2 regions of the Caballeronia sp. LjRoot34 genome follow, and region 2 is predicted to be linked to the other one. Evidence: riboswitches for the same ligand, from Rfam matches in the RefSeq annotation. Region 2 holds a riboswitch; the other holds the start of a gene.
The links. Region 2 has a riboswitch for cobalamin ahead of cobW (cobalamin biosynthesis protein CobW). Riboswitches for the same ligand answer to the same signal wherever they lie in the genome.

Region 1 (8,428 bases), on a different contig from region 2:
GTGCGGGAAATCGCGCGGGACTCGGGGGTGGATCCGGCGCTCATTTCGCATCACTTTGGTTCGAAAGAGGCATTGTGGATCGCGGTGGTCGAGCAGATCGCGCAGCACACCGCACCCATGATCGATGCAACGGGAAAGCTGCGTACCGCCGATCTGACGAATCGTCAGAGAGTAGAGCGGGCGCTGGGTATTTTTATCGACAAGGTGTTCAGCGAGCCGGATATCGGGACGTTTTTCGCGACAGTCGCAACCGAGCAGGGCGAGCGGCTGGATGTACTGATAGAACGCCTTCTGCGTCCTTACCACGACGTGTTTGTCCCGCTGCTCGCCGACGCGATCGATTCAGGCGAACTGGCGCCTAACGACCCGGAGGTATTGTTCGCGATGCTAACTAATGGGGTGGGCAAGACGGTTTCGTACAGTCATCTCCTGTCGATTTTCTCTCCGCTTCCGAACGATCCGGTGAAGTTCAAGCAGGCCGTGCTCGCCACCGCGCTCAGCATGCTTTAACGGCGTGCAGACATTTGAACTCGTTCGTGATCGCGCGGTTTATCGCGTCTTGAGTGCCGCGAACGAGGGCAGTTGACGATTGTTTTGGGCATATCAATCTACGAGGCTGTACACGCTCGGCGGCACCGGCAAGCCGCTCGCCGCGAACGCATACGCGGCTTGAATTTCACTCGCTGCGTTTTGCGCGGACTGCAGGTCGCGGGCGTGCACAACGGCGAGGGGCTGGCCGGCCTCGACACCTTGTCCAAGTTCGACGAGCTCCGTCAAACCAACCTGACAGTCGATCTTGTCCTCGGGCCGGCACCGGCCGCCGCCCAGACCGACGACCGCCAGACCGAGTGCCCGGCAATCGATGCGCGCAACGAAACCCGCATGCGGCGCGGCAACCGGCAAGACAACCGGCGCATGGCCCAGATAACGCTCCGGCGCTTCGAGCAGATCGCCGGGACCACCGAGTGCGCTGACCATCCGCGCGAAACGTTCGGCTGCGGCGCCTGAGTCGAGGACCGCATTCAGTTGTACTTGAGCTTGAGCGAGGTTAGGGGCGAGACCGCCGAGCACGAGCATCTGTGCCGCCAACGCGAGGGTGACTTCATGTAACCGCACCGGTCGGACGCGCCCCGTCAGGTAGTCGATGGCGCACTGGATCTCCAGCGCGTTGCCCGCGCAGCGCGCCAACGGCTGGTTCATGTCGGTCAGCACTGCGGTAGTCTTCAATCCTGCACCGTTACCCACATCGACGATACTTCTCGCCAGTTCAACCGACTTCTCGTAGGTCGGCATGAACGCACCCGAACCCACCTTGATGTCCATCGTCAGTCCTTCGAGGCCCGCCGCGAGTTTCTTCGAGAGGATCGACGCGGTGATCATCGCGACCGATTCCACCGTCGCGGTGATATCGCGGATGGCGTAGATTCGCTGGTCTGCAGGCGCCAGTTGCGCCGTTTGCCCGATGATCGCAACACCGATGTCACGCACGACGCGCTGGAATGTGCCGGTGTCGGGCGCGATGTTGTAGCCGGGGATTGAGGCGAGTTTGTCGAGCGTGCCGCCGGTGTGGCCGAGGCCACGGCCGGAGATCATCGGCACGAATCCGCCGCAGGCCGCGACCATCGGACCGAGCAGCAACGATGTCAGGTCGCCGACGCCACCCGTCGAATGCTTGTCGAGAACCGGACCCGGCAGATCGAACGAACCCCATTGCAACACCTGGCCCGAGTCGCGCTGCGCGAGCGTGAGCGCCACGCGTTCGTCGACACTCATGTCGTTGAAATACACGGCCATCGCGAAGGCGGCGACTTGTCCCTCGGTTACGCTGCCTTCAACGATGCCACGAACGAAACTGACGATGTCTTCCTTCGAGAGTGTTTGTCCGTCGCGTTTTTTACGGACGATTTCCTGTGGCAAGAACATGGATGGTTCCTCGGGAAGGCTCGCTGCTTGAGTCGCGGGGTGGGTGCGTCGGCTTGAATGCCTTGAGTGGATTCAGTAGCTTCAAGCGGTGGATTTTTTCGTACTATATAGACCCAAGCGATGTCTTGGCATAGAGCGAATCCGCTTCCGAGATCGCCTCTGCGAAGATATCGTCAATGGCTCGGTTTATCAGGGGCCGAGGCGGGAAGTTGTTAACCGACGGCATTGGGAAGCGGGTTCGTGGATGGTAATTTATAATTTGACATAACATAAATTATCAACAATTCATTTGTAGCAGCAATATCCTAATGTCGTGTTTGAGCAAGATAGGAATGTCGTGTTTTGGTGCTGGTGCGATGCTGGGAGCTTCCGATCCAACGATGGGAGCTCGCCATGCAGCCAACCGACCTGGTGACGTTGAACATGCGCGAACTCGACCGACTCAGCTAGATCAAGCTCGCCAATCTCTCGCATAAAGACGCAACATACTCACCAAGCTCCGGTATTGGTTTGGTTGCCACCCGTGTGAAACCGAGCGCCTCATAGTAGGCACATAGCTTCGTATCCCGTTGGTCGCAATCAAGTCTGAGATAATTCAGCGAAGCTGATAGTCATTGCCCTTGATGAAACGCCTGCAAATTTCCTTTCGCAACGCGATCAGCTTTTCCTTGACGATGCCCTTCTCCATCACGAAGAAGACATCGACTTCGTTGAGCGCGTTGACCGCCTGTATCGTCACATAGTCGGGGTTGCCGGCGCCAATGCCAATGATCAGAATTCGCTTCATAGATGTGACTCGCCAGGGTTCATGCGACAAGTAATCAGAAAGTGTAGGCTAGCTTGCCGAATGCCGTCCGACCCAACGTGTTGTAACCGTATGCGGTGACGTACTGCCGGTTAAAGAGGTTGGACAGATTAGCGGACACGGTGAGATGCGAATTGACCTTGTACGCGGCACGCAGCCCGACGGTTGTGTACGACGGCAGATACGTCGCGTTGAACTGGTCGTCGTAGGTCGATCCTCCGTAAAGCAAGGAGATGCCCGTGCTCAGCGCGTGCAGGTGAAACTCGTCCCATGTGTGATCGATGTTCAGGCTGACGGTCTGACGCGGACGGCGGTTGAGCCACGTCTGGTCGGTCACATCCTGCGGATTCAAAATGCCGATCGCGAGACTTACCGGTGTCGATTTGCCAAGCGTGCCCTTATACGACAGGTCGATGCCCTGAATATGCGCGCGGCCTACATTCACGGGCAGAAAGGTCACCGAGTCGTAAGTGATGAGGTCATGCACGCGGGTGTCATAGACAGCGGCCGTAAAGGTACCGAACGACGTGGCCGCATCAAGCGCTGCCTCGACCGTATCGCTGCGCTCAGGCTGCAGATTCGGGTTCGCGTAACCCGGGTAGTACAGGTCGTTAAAAGTCGGCAGGCGGAATGCGTTGCCGTACGAAATGCGTGCCGTATAAACCGGGGTAATTGCATAAGCGACGGCGACATTACCGGTATTGATCGACCGGCCCTGGATGATCTCGTGGCGTCCCGCCAGGAACACAGTCAACGCGCCGAGCGTGACTGATTGATGGAGCGAGACGGCTGAATCGTTGCGCGTCGGCACGCCCGTGGGGATGTCGACCGGCAGGAAGGCTTGCTCGCGGGTGAAGTCGTAGGCGAGCTTGGTTTCACCGGACAGTGGCAGACTGAAGAGCGTTTGACCACGCTCCTGATGGGTCAGCGAGGTCGACGTGCTTAAGCGCGTCGAGTCGATCTCATCGGTCGGGATGGCCGGGTTGTTCGCATAGAGGAACTGTCGATCCGTGGAGTAGCCGACAGACTGGTCAAACTGCGTGAACGGCGTGATGTCCAGATGAAACGCAACGCCGGTCGTCAGTTGATGATCAAGCTGCCGGTTATCGCCGCCGGCATTGTCGTAGGACAGATCGGACCGGTGATAGAGCGCGAATGTGGAGATCGACCAGTTGTCGTGCGCATAGCCCAAGCGCGCATCCACGTCCTGAGCATGATACGGATTGCGGCCATCCTCATGCCCGTAAGCCCCGGGCTGGGTCGCATCGATTCCCGCGGTATTGTAGTCGTGCAGTCCCAAGGAATAGGTCAGTCCGGCCAGTGCCGCGAGCGGACCCGTGGACGAAATACTGCCTGAAGTGCGGATCTGTGTATCGAACGTTTTGTTCGAACCACCGCCTGTTGAAATCGTAGTCTGGTTGGGTTGATTTGCCGCGCGGTTCGTGAAGAGTTGCACGACGCCGCCCACCGCGTCCGCACCGAATGAAGCGGCCGCCGGTCCTGAGATCACTTCGACACGGTCAAAGGCGGAGGTCGGAAGGTCGGCCCACTCGGCTTGACCCGTAGTCGCAGAACCAACGCGGATACCATCTATGAACACCGCAACCTGACTTCCCGATGATCCACGAATGCTGACGGCAGCAGAAGATCCTGGGCCGCCGTTTTGTGAAATAGTGACGCCTGGCAACGTGGCGAGGGCTTGCGTGATGCTCGGGTCACTCGGCGACAAACGGTCGAGATCCGCGCGGGTCAGGACCTGTGTCGACGCATAGCGTTGATCGAACGATTGCGGCAGGTGCTGCGTGTCGCCGGTGACGAGAATATTCGGCAGCGTGGCTGCGTCCGGAAGCTGCTCCGGTTGCGGAAACGACGAGTCGTCCGCGGCCTGTGCGACCTGCCATGCCGAAACCGTCAACGCAGAGGTGAGGATGAAATGACGGAACTTCATACGGGGAAAACCTTTTTGTTGGAAGATTGGACGACGTGCTGCGAGCGCAAACGCAGCATGTCGATTTCGGATGGCGGCAATGACGAAACGCGGGCCTCTCTGGAGGCGTCACCGCCCTGCCGTCCACGCGATAGACGAGATCAACCCGCGATGACGCGCAGCGGCCAAGGCACTTTTAAGTGGCGGTGAGTTCTCTCGCGCGGCAGATGCGCCCATGTCTCGGGTGCTGGTCCTGGCGAACCGCTGATGCCCACCTCGCCTGCGCAATCGATCACGCCCCAAGCGGGCAGCCGAATTCACTTATGCGGGTCTATGTGGGTCTAGGCGGGCCAATCGAGGGGATGCCGCTCTGGCTGTAAGCCAGGATCGCTGGCAGTATCGGTCATCGGTCATGTGGATTGTCTCCCGGGGAGTGCGCGCCCCAAAGTCAGAAAAGAGGTATACGACGCCGAGGTCTGACTTCCGGTTTGTGCTGAAACCGGTCACAGTGGCGCGACCGTGCTGGATTTACACCAGCTTCCACGAGTCGTATGCGCGCATTTTACTTCCGAATCCCCGTCCGACACTATCAAGTCGGGGTTATTGAATAACCGGCGGTGCGGGTGCCCTTGGCAGCACGAGATTCATGCCTGCTGGTTATCGCCAGCGACCTTTCGGAATATTTGCGTATTGAGTGCAATCACGTTGAAGGCGGTCGGGGGTGGGGCTCTGAGCGCGCCACCCCCGCTCCGACACCTGCCTAATCTCCCGGACTAAACCCAGGGCAAACGGAATCACTATCCCCTGCCCCGCGCCAGAGGGTATGCGGATCTTGAAAGCTCCTTAGTGGACCAGGATCGTGCTGTCGGGCGACCAGCTCAACGTCACTTGCGAGCCGACCGGGATCAGGTCCTCACCGGAGTTTTGCACATGGACCTTGAGCTGCTGCCCGCACCAGTCGAGCATATAGGTTGTATTCACACCGGCAAAGACGTGATGGGCAACCTGTGCCGTCAGCCGGTTATGCGCGCTCGGCGCGGCCGCGCCCGTTGCACGTTGGAGCGCGATTTTCTCGGGACGTACTGCACACTTTGTCTGACCAGATACAGTGGAGCGCGATCCGAAACGAATCAAACTGCCATCGTTAATGCGCATGCCCCCGGTCTCCAGTCGACCGTTGAGAATGTTGGCATCGCCGAGAAAAGTGGCGGCGAACTCGCTGGCCGGTTGATCGTAGAGTTCGCGTGCGGTCCCTTCCTGGATCAATCGCCCATCGCGCAGGATACCTACACGATCACTCAACGTAAGCGCTTCTTCCTGGTCGTGCGTGACGAATACGGTCGTGATCGCGACATCGCGCTGGATGCGGCGCAATTCGACCTGCATGTCCACTCGCAAAGATTTGTCCAGCGCGCTCAGCGGTTCGTCGAGCAGCAACACGCGAGGACGCGTCACAATGGCGCGCGCCAGTGCGACGCGCTGGCGCTGCCCGCCCGACAATTGATTGATCCCGCGTGCGTGCAGGCTGCCGAGTTGCACGAGATCCAGCACCTCCCCCACCCGGCGCTTGATCTCGCTCTTGTCCACATGCCTCACGGACAACCCGAATGCGACGTTGTCGGCCACATTCATATTTGGGAACAACGCATAGTTCTGGAACACCATGCCGATCTCCCGCCGCTCCACGGGCAAGCGTTCGACCGGCTGATCGTCGATGCGAATCTGCCCGCTGTCCGGGAACACGAAGCCGGCAATCATGCGCAGGAGCGTTGTCTTGCCGCTGCCTGACGGTCCGAGCAGCCCATAGAGCCCGCCCTCCGCGAAACGGATGGATACGTCGTCCAGCGCGCGTGATTCGCCGTACTGCTTGGATACTCCGATTACATTGACTTCGGCCATTATTGCTCTCCACCAAATCGATACAGCCGTGACACGATCAACATCGTGCCCATCGACACGACAATGATGATGGTTGAAATTGCGTTGATCTCGGGCGTAAAGCCCTTGCGGATCGCGCTGTATATTTCGACCGGCAGCGTGGTCTCGCCCGGGTCGGACAGGAAGTACGAGACGACGAACTGGTCGAACGACACGGCGAATGCAAACAAGGCCCCCGCCACCACGCCAGGTGCAATCGCGGGCAAGGTCACGCGCCACGTGATCTGCCAGCCACTCGCGCCAAGCGAACGGGCGGCCAGTTCCAGTTCAGGTGAGAACGTGCGCAAGCGCGCGCCGACCACGATGATCACGTAGGGCAACGCGAGCGCCACGTGACCGAGCAGGATGGCGTGCAAGCCCCGCCCGATACCGATCGCGAAGAAGAAAATCAGCATCGCGGTGCCCGTGATCAGCCAGGGGATCGCCATCGGCGGGAACAGCATGGCTTGCAGGAAACGCTTGCCCGCGAAGTCGTATCGAAAGAATGCCAGCGACGCCATCACGCCGAGAATGGTGGACAACAACGTGGTCCACAGCGCGATCTCGATGCTCCGGAACGCCGCCGCCTTCAGCACGCCGTCCTCGGCGAGCGCCTGATACCAGTGCGTGGTGAAATGAAACGGCAACTCATAAAGCGGCGACGCGTTAGCCGACATCAACGCCATGACCAGGATCGGCAAATATAGAAAGCCAATCATGACCACGACGTACCCGTAGCCGATCGCGCCAAGCGATGCACCCACGGTCCACGTCCTGCGACGCGGTGTATGCGGCGCGTTGGAGGCAGCCGGCGTGTCCAGCTCGATTGACCCGATGGTGTTGTCGTGCTTCATTTGTCCTTCCTCCGCGAGAGCCGCATGCCGGCGAACAGGATTGCCAGCACGAGGGCCAGCAGCGTGAACGACAATGCAGCGCCGAGCGGCCAGTTGAATACGGCAACGAACTGGTCCTCGATGACCGTGCCGATGAACGTGCCCTTGCGCCCGCCGAGCAACCGCGGTTCCATGAAGGCTCCTACTACGGGTACGAAGGTCAACACGGCGCCCGCCAGCATGCCGGGCATCGCAAGCGGCAGGATCAGCCGGCGCAGGATGGTCATGCGTCCCGCGCCCATTGAACGAGCCGCTTCGATCAGGGAGTCGTCAATAGCCTGCAGGCTCAGATAAGCGGTCAGCACCGAATACGGCAAGTAGGAATGCACCAGTCCGATCACGATTGCCGGATAAGAGAACATCAGGTCGGTGCTGACTGTCCACGGCCAGAGATGATTTAGCACCCAGTCCACCAGTCCGCCACTGCGCAGTACCATGTTCCAGGAGAATATCCGCACGAGCCCGTTGCTCCAGAACGGCAGGATGATCAGCAGGAACAGCGCTTCACGCGTGCGTCCGCGTATTACCTTCGCGAGCATGAAGGCGCACGGAAAACCGAGCACCGTGCAGATCAGCGTGACCTGGGCGCTGAGTCCAAGCGAACGCACCATCAGCTTCCGATACAGCGGTTCATCGAAGAACGTCAGGTAGTTCTGGAACGTCAGCGACCAGTTGCCGCCGCTCGTCGGCACGTCGGACATGAAGCTGTAGAACAGCATGACCGACAAAGGCAGGAACACCGCTAGCAGGAGCCATACGTAGGCGGGTCCGGCCAGCGTCATGGCGCGAACCAGCGGTCGGCCTTGCGGCGAACTGAGGGCAAATTTCATGGCACTTCCTTGAACGTCGTCAGTCGGCCTGGGCCTTGATTTCCTGCCATAACTGCAGGTAAGCCTTGCGCTTGTCGTCGGTGATCGGCTCCTGGAACTGGATCCGCGACTGCACCGCCGGATTCGCCAGCAC
Region 2 (8,428 bases):
AGCACTTCATCGAGTGGCAGGTATTCGTACTTGAGCACCGTGCACAGCTCGTCGAGCACGACCATCTGATACTCGCCGCTTTCAATCATCTTGCGCGCGGCGTCCCAGCCTCGGCGAGCCGTCGCGATATCGGCATCGCGGTTCTGCGTGTCCCACGTATAGCCGTCACCCATGGTGATGAAATCGCAGTTCGCAATTGCGCCGAGGAAATCGCGTTCGGACGTATGCAGCGCGCCCTTGATGAACTGCACCACGCCGAGCCGCATGCCGTGTCCGAGCACGCGTACGGCCATGCCGAAGGCCGCCGTGGTCTTACCCTTGCCCGTGCCCGTATTGACGATCAGGAGGCCCTTCTCGCGCGCGGCGGCGGCCTGCTTTTTCTCGTGACCTTCCTTGCGCCGCTGCGTCATGCGCAGATGCGATTCTTCGTCCGTTTTCATCATGTTCTCTCGTTGTCAGTCTGTTGTTCCGAGTCGTCTTCGGCTATGGCGACGGTCACGCCATCGATCACTCTTTTCGGCACTATGATTCGGCCATTACGCGATGCCAGCAATGCACACGGTTCGCAGACGCCGTCGATGCCAAGCAGCGCCTGAACCCGTCCCGACATGCTGGTTTCAACCTGCGCGATGTCTTGCTTCGAAAAAAACTGCAATGGCAATCCGTGGCGAGCGGCGAATTCGAGCAGCGCGGTTTCGTCCTTCTTGCTATCAATCGATGCCAGCGCTCGAGTGCTCGCCAGCGGCCGGGTCCCCAGCGCCGCGAACACGGCGGCATGAATCTGTTCGACGCTTACACCGCGCCGGCAGCCTATGCCGATGACCCATGTGCTCATGATGGCGCTCGGTTCGCACAGCCCGGACACATGTAAGCAAAACCGCTGAAAGACGGCCGCTGGGTCGAGCTCGATACTGAGCGCAAGCATTGAAAAATTGGATTCATGTACGACGATATAAGCATTACGTCCTTCATCCGTCCCTCGCGGATGTGGCGTCCAGCGCGCTTTTAAAGCTAAAGCGCGCCACTTGGCGACTGGCCGGTATCCGGGCTTGGCGACCGCATTCCGCTCGCCTTCCCGCTCGTCGGAGCAGTGGCTGTGGAGGAAATGGGCGCACGGTTCGATGACAGCCAGAAATGAGAGTCAGTCGAAGCGAGCGCGGGTCGCGTACCGTTGCGGGGGACAGCACAGGTTTTTGTCGACACGGCGCGTTGAGCTGAAGTGTGAGCCTTGAGCCTCGAAAATACGCGCGTGCACATCCTGTTTCCCGTTTAACTACGCGCGCGGAAAAAGCGCGCGTGAGCACCAGACGCGGGCCAAAGATAGCACAGCGGGTGTCGGTTGCGCTGGGCTTTTACAGGCTGGAACCGGCCGGCGGCGCAGGTTTTCCGCGCTCGCAGCAGCGCAAGCGCGCGTTTGCAGGGACGGCTTAAGCTCCCTTGCACGCCCCGCCCGAACCTTGACGCTAATCCCCCATCAGCCTAGACTTCGCGGTAGTTTTCTGGTGCTCGCGCGCGGTCTCTGCTGCGCGCAGTTAAACGGGAAGCAGGAAGCGTTGCCGGAACCCCGGCCGTGCCAACCTGCGCTGCCCCCGCAACGGTAAACGAAAATCGCGCGACGTGGTTTTACCCTGATTCACGCCACTCGCGCGGTAAAGCCGCCTTCGAAAAACCACTGCATGCCTATGTCATGCGGGAAGGTGAAGCGGCATTTTCGCCAGCCCGGATACCGGCCGGAACGAGTAACACCTGAAGCGGGCGTTTGTCGCGGGGATGCGGCATATGCTCGATACTTTCCACCATGCTTTTTCCGGATTGCCGTCCTGTATTGCGACGCTCGTGAGCGCATTTTATTGTTCGCCTTGGGCGGTAAAGGACCACGCATTCCGGCAGCAAGCAGCCAATCAATAGCACGGAGCAACGGATGCAAATGCGCAAAATTCCGGTCACGGTCGTAACGGGTTTCCTCGGCAGCGGCAAGACCACGTTGATGCGGCACATCCTGCAAAACGCGAAAGGGCTGCGGATCGCGGTGATCGTGAACGAGTTCGGAGAACTCGGCATAGACGGCGAAATCCTGAAGGGCTGCAACATCGGTTGCGAGGATGAAAGCGTCACGGATCAACCGAATCTGTATGAACTGTCGAACGGCTGTCTTTGCTGCACGGTGCAGGAAGAGTTTTATCCGGTGATGGAGCAACTGGTCGAGCGGCGCGATCAGATCGATCATGTGCTGATCGAGACCTCCGGCCTCGCGTTGCCCAAGCCGCTCGTGCAGGCTTTCAACTGGCCGTCCATCAAGAATGCGTTCACCGTGGATGCTGTCGTGACTGTTGTAGATGGTCCCGCTGCGGCAAGCGGCCAGTTCGCGGCGAACTCGCAGGCTGTGGACGCACAACGCCGGGCCGACCCGAACCTCGATCACGAATCGCCGCTGCATGAGTTGTTCGAAGATCAACTCGCTTCAGCGGACCTGGTGATTCTCAACAAGACCGATCTGATCGATGAAACGCAGCAACGCGCGGTGGAAACGTTGATTCGCGGCGAGATTCCGGCGGGCGTCAAGATCGTGCCGGCGCAGATGGGTCAGCTCGATCTGCATGCGCTGCTCGGGCTGGAGGCAGCATCGGAAACGACTATTCATCTGCGTGTCGACCATCATGGTTCCGTCGACGACGAAGGGCACGCCGATCACCACCACGACGATTTCGATTCAGTCGTGGTGGAAGCGCGGGTCGAGTCGCGCGAGGCCGTGGTCGCTGCATTGCGCTCACTGGTCGATGCCAACACGATCTATCGCGTGAAGGGTTTTGCGGCGTTGCCGGGCACGCCCATGCGGCTTGTCGTGCAAGGTGTAGGCCAGCGTTTCGATACCTATTTCGATCGTCGCTGGACCGCTGCCGAAGCGGCCCGCGAGACCAGCCGGTTCGTGCTGATTGGTGAAGATCTCGATCAGCCGCGTCTGCAACAAGCGCTGGTTGCCGCGCTCGCCAACGCACCCGTGCAGGCCTGATCCATGCATCTGCTACGCACGACGCCCGGCGGTTTTGTCGACGACGCAGCCGGCGTCATGCGTATCGACCAGACGCCTGCGCCGATCGTCGTGCTCAGCTCGGCCGATACCACGCTCTCGCTACTCGCGAGTGTCGTGCCGCATCTGGAAGCGGATTTTCCGGCGCTGCGGCTGGCAAATCAGGCGTTCTTGCGGCAACCGGCATCGGTAGATTTTTACGTCGACGACGTGCTGAGACATGCACGGGTGATCGTTATCGATCACCTTGGCGGCGAAGCATACTGGCCTTACGGAATCGAGAGCATTACCGCGCTCGCGCGCCGCAACGGCCAGATGCTCGTGATGTTTTCCGGCGATCTGCAGGAAGATCCGAACCTCGTTGCGAAGAGTACGGCCGAGCCCGGATTGTGCGATCAACTCTGGCGGTATCTGCGTGAGGGCGGTGCGAAAAATGCTGAAGAGTTTCTTCGTTGCATCGCGTTTCGGGCGTTGGGGTATGGGCGTGAAGCGCATGCGCCGAGCCCGTTGCCGACAGTGGCAATCTATCATCCGGCGCGGCAGATCGCGACCATTGACGACTGGAAAAAACGCTGGATTCAAGGTGCGCCCGTTGTCGCCGTGCTGTTCTATCGGGCCCATTTGCAGTCCGGCAATACGGACGTGTTCGATGCATTGATCGAGGCCCTGGAAGCACAAGGCCTCAACCCGTTGCCGATCGCGATGGCGTCACTAAAAGACCCGTTGAGCCGCGAAGTTGTGCAGCAGCTTTGCGCGGATCACGGGGCGTCGCTGGTGCTGAACACGACCTCGTTCGCAGCCGGCGTCATAGACGACCCTGTGCCTTTTGAACTCGCGGGCGACGCGCCGGTACTGCAAGTTATCCTCAGCGGGGGAAATCGTGAAGACTGGCTGAAAGACAACCACGGGCTGAATTCGCGTGATGTCGCCATGCATGTCGCCCTGCCGGAAGTCGATGGCCGCATCATCACGCGCGCGATCAGCTTCAAGGGACTCGCGTATCGATGCAAGATCACTCAAGTCGATGTCGTGCGATACCAGCCCGACCTTGAGCGGGTGCGTTTCGTGGCCGAGTTGAGCCAACGTTGGTGTCGCTTGCGGCAACTCGCTAACGCTGACAAACGCATCTCACTTGTGCTCGCGAACTACCCGTTGAGTGAGGGGCGCATCGGCAATGGCGTGGGTCTTGATACACCGGCGTCTGTCGTCAACATCCTGTCAATGCTCGATAAAGAAGGGTATCGAGTGGATGAAATTCCCGCCGATGGTGACGCGCTGATGCACGCGCTGACCTCGGGCGTAACGAATGATCCCGTGGTTCGCGACTTGCGTCCCGCGTTGCAAAGCCTCGCGCTTGACGACTACCTCGACGCGTTCGCCAAGCTGCCGACCAACGTCCAGCAGGAGTTGAATACGCGCTGGGGTCCGCCCGAAAGTGATCCCACGATCCGGCGCGGCCGCTTCATGATCGCGGGCTGGCGCTGTGGGCATGTGTTCATCGGCATCCAGCCGGCGCGCTCGCGTGAGCGCGGCGACTACGCGAGTTATCACGACGCGGAGCTCGTGCCGCCGCACGCGTATCTCGCTTTCTACTTCTGGCTGCGGCTGCGATTCAACGTGGATGCGGTCGTTCACGTTGGCAAGCACGGCAACCTTGAATGGCTGCCGGGCAAGAGCGTTGCATTGAGCGCGTCGTGCTGGCCTGATCTGACGCTGGGCGCCATGCCGCATCTATATCCTTTTATTGTCAACGATCCGGGCGAGGGCAGTCAGGCGAAGCGGCGAGCTCAGGCGGTCATTATCGACCACTTGATGCCGCCGCTCACGCGCGCTGAAAACTACGGTCCGCTGCAGGATCTGGAGCGTCAGGTCGACGAATATTATGAAGCGCTGATGGTCGATCCGCGCCGCGCGAAACTCCTGCGCAAGACGATTCTGGCGAGCATTGTTGAGCACAGGCTGCATGAGGAACTCGGACTCGATAAACCTCGCGATTCCAATACTGAGGATGCGTTACTGACCCGCGCCGACGCGTATTTGTGCGAGCTCAAGGAGGCTCAGATCCGCGATGGCCTGCATGTGTTCGGTGCGTCGCCGCAAGGCGTGCAACGCCGCGATACCCTGCTTGCCCTCGGCCGTTATCCAACCGGCGACGCGCAAGGCGCGAACGCGAGCGTGCTCACCGCACTGGCTCGCGACTTGAATCTGGGCGACACGTTCGATCCCCTCGATGCCGACTGGAGCGCGCCGTGGACAGGTCCTCGTCCCGCTGAACTCGAAACGGTGATCGATGCACCGTGGCGCCATCATGGCGACACCCGCGAGCGTCTCGAACTGCTCGCAACGTCGTTGCTCGACAAGCCATCCGACACGGCGGGGCCGAACACATCGCAGGTACTCAAACGCCTGAACGGCGACCTGCTCGCGCGGCTCGACGCTTGCGGCCCGCAAGAGTTAAAGCAGCTTCAACGTGGTCTCGATGGGCATTTTGTGCCACCGGGTCCGAGCGGATCGCCATCGCGTGGAAGGCCGGACGTGTTGCCGACTGGCCGCAATTTTTACTCCGTCGATACCCGCGCCGTGCCAACGCGCGCAGCATGGACGCTCGGCCTGAAGTCGGCCAACCTGCTGATCGAGCGCCACCTTCAGGAGCACGGCGACTATCCGCGTGCGATCGGTTTGTCTGTATGGGGTACGGCCACCATGCGCACCGGCGGTGACGATATCGCCCAAGCCATGGCGCTGATCGGCGTGCGGCCGAAGTGGGCGGCGGGCAGCAATCGCGTGACTGATTTCGAAGTCCTGCCTATCACCATTTTCAATCGCCCGCGCATTGACGTGACGCTGCGTGTGTCGGGATTTTTCCGCGATGCGTTCGCCAACCTGATGCATCTCTTCGATGCCGCCGTGCAAGCCGTGGCCGAACTCGACGACGAAGCCGAAGACATCAACCCGATCCGTGCGCGCATCATGCGTGAACGCGACGAACACATGGCGCGCGGACTGGACGAGAAGGAAGCGCGCTTGCGCGCGGGTTGGCGCGTATTCAGCACGAAGCCGGGCGCATACGGCGCGGGTTTGCAGGAAATGATCGACGCAAAACAATGGCAAAACGATGCTGATCTCGCGCGCGGTTTCCAAAGCTCCGGCGGTTATGCGTATTCGCAAAAGGGCGATGGCGTTGAGGCCCGCGACACCTTTGGCGCGCGCTTGTCGACCATCGACGTGGTGGTGCAGAACCAGGACAACCGCGAACACGACCTGCTGGATTCGAACGACTATCACCAGTTCCAGGGCGGCATGGTGGCGGCCGTGCGGCATCTTTCCGGTACCCAGCCGCAAGCGTATAACCCCGATCACAGTAATCCGGCCGCGCCGCGCATCCGCACGTTGCAGGAAGAAATCTCACGCGTGATCCGCTCGCGCGTAGTCAATCCGAAATGGATCGACGGCGTGAAGCGGCATGGTTACAAGGGTGCGTCGGAACTCGCTGCAACGGTAGATTATCTGTTTGGTTACGATGCCACCGCGCGGGTCGTATCGGATCATCAGTACGCGCTTGTTGCCGATGCCTACGTCAACGACGCTGACACGCGCGAGTTCATGCAGCAGCATAATCCGCACGCGCTGCACTCGATCTGCGAGCGTTTGACCGAAGCGATGCAGCGCGGCTTATGGCAAAGTCCAGGCGCGTATCAGGACCAGATCGAACGCCATCTGCTGGACGCCGAACAGCAACTCGAAGGGCAACGAACGTGAACGAATTGATCTTCCCGTTTGCCGCATTGGTCGCACAAGAACCCTTGCAGCAAGCACTTTTACTCGCCGCGGTCGATCCGGCGCTGGGCGGCGTGCTGGTCAGCGGTCCGCGTGGGACCGCGAAATCGACGACTGCGCGCGCGCTTGCCGAACTGCTGCCCGAAGGGCAGTTCGTGACTTTGCCGCTGGGGGCGAGCGAAGAACAGTTGATCGGTTCGCTGGATATCGAAGCTGTCTTGCGCGACGGCGGCGTGCGCTTTTCGCCGGGTTTGCTCGCGAGGGCGCATAAGGGCGTGTTGTACGTCGATGAAGTGAATCTGCTGCCCAATCAACTCGTGGACCCGTTACTCGATGTAGCCGCGAGTGGGGTGAACGTGATCGAACGCGATGGCATTTCGCATCGGCATGAAGCGCGGTTTGTGTTGATCGGAACCATGAATCCGGAGGAGGGCGAACTCAGGCCGCAATTGCTGGATCGCTTCGGCTTGGCGGTGGAATTGCAGAATTGTTTCGATGCTGAAAAACGCCGTGAGATCGTCAAGGCGCGTCTCGCATTCGATACGGATCCTGACGCTTTTTGCTCGCAGTTTGCGGGGCAGCAAGCCGCCTTGGCCCTGAGGCTTCGCCAAGCCAGAGCGACGCTTCCGATCCTCGAATTCGACGACGCAGTTCACGCGCGCGTCAGCGAGTTATGTATCAATGCTCATGTGGACGGCTTGCGCGCCGATCTCGTCATGCTGCGCGCAGCGCGAGCGCTGGCCGCATTTGAAGCAGCTTCAGCGGTGAACGTGGAACACGTTGAACGCGTGGCTGAATCGGTGTTGCTGCATCGGCGCAAGGCAGGCAGTGCGCCTAGCAATCAAGGCTCTTCTGAGCCTAGCCCACGACAACGTCCCAATGACATTGACGAAGCAAGCTTCGGCTACATGCCTCCCGAGCCCGTAGACATCACAGCAGTCAAGAACGTAAGGCCGCTTGCAGCAAAAAAATCCTGAGCCATCGAAGACCGGATGCACAGGCCGAACCCGGCCGCCTTCGATGGCTAGAACCTTCCTCGCCGGGTAGAACACGATCACGCGCAGGGGAAGCGAGCGCGCGCATCGACTGGTTGCAAACGCTGCTGGCGAAACGCAATCATCCTTTGGATAAAACGCACCTGAGGTTTCATCGCGAGCAAGGCGACAGCACCGCGCTGCATTGCTTCGTGCTTGATTGCTCCGGCTCCATGCTAAGCGGCAAGCGGCTTGCGCTGGCTAAAGGACTGGTCGTGGCGTTGTTCGACCGGGCGTACCGCGAGCGTGCAGAGGTGGCGTTGGTCTGCTTTGGCGGTGCGACGGCGCAAGTGCGTCGCGAACCCGGGGCGGCACATTGGTGGAACGATCGCTGGCTTGCGCCGATAGGTGGCGGCGGAGGAACGCCGCTCGCGCTGGGCGTGCGCACAGGCGCCAATGTGCTCCTGAAGGCAGCACGTCGCCGCCCTTCGCAGCGGCGTTTCCTGTGGCTGCTGACCGACGGCCGCAGTCCGGAAACGCCATCGCGTCCCGACGCAGCGGATCAGATTGTCATCGTCGATTTCGAGAGCGAGGCGGTGCGTTTAAGGCGTTGCGTGACGCTCGCCGAGTCTTGGCAGGCCGAGTACCG

Region 1: another riboswitch for cobalamin. It lies ahead of ACSQ36_RS09775 (TonB-dependent receptor domain-containing protein); the one in region 2 lies ahead of cobW (cobalamin biosynthesis protein CobW).

What each region holds. Positions count from the first base shown of each region.
Region 1 covers NZ_CAXUSB020000001.1:2,176,009-2,184,436, forward strand. The annotation lists gene ACSQ36_RS09760 (TetR/AcrR family transcriptional regulator) at 1-510, shown strand, start outside; gene deoA (thymidine phosphorylase) at 604-1,923, opposite strand; gene ACSQ36_RS09770 (SAM-dependent methyltransferase) at 2,519-2,710, opposite strand; gene ACSQ36_RS09775 (TonB-dependent receptor domain-containing protein) at 2,745-4,676, opposite strand; adenosylcobalamin (AdoCbl) riboswitch at 5,072-5,224, opposite strand; gene ACSQ36_RS09780 (ABC transporter ATP-binding protein) at 5,499-6,554, opposite strand; gene ACSQ36_RS09785 (ABC transporter permease) at 6,554-7,426, opposite strand; gene ACSQ36_RS09790 (ABC transporter permease) at 7,423-8,295, opposite strand; gene ACSQ36_RS09795 (ABC transporter substrate-binding protein) at 8,315-8,428, opposite strand, start outside.
Region 2 covers NZ_CAXUSB020000002.1:904,694-913,121, forward strand. The annotation lists gene cobO (cob(I)yrinic acid a,c-diamide adenosyltransferase) at 1-440, opposite strand, end outside; gene ACSQ36_RS23690 (cobalamin biosynthesis protein) at 440-835, opposite strand; cobalamin riboswitch at 1,018-1,323, opposite strand; gene ACSQ36_RS23695 (hypothetical protein) at 1,297-1,431, shown strand; cobalamin riboswitch at 1,496-1,749, shown strand; gene cobW (cobalamin biosynthesis protein CobW) at 1,922-3,010, shown strand; gene cobN (cobaltochelatase subunit CobN) at 3,014-6,787, shown strand; gene ACSQ36_RS23710 (ATP-binding protein) at 6,784-7,782, shown strand; gene ACSQ36_RS23715 (vWA domain-containing protein) at 7,929-8,428, shown strand, end outside.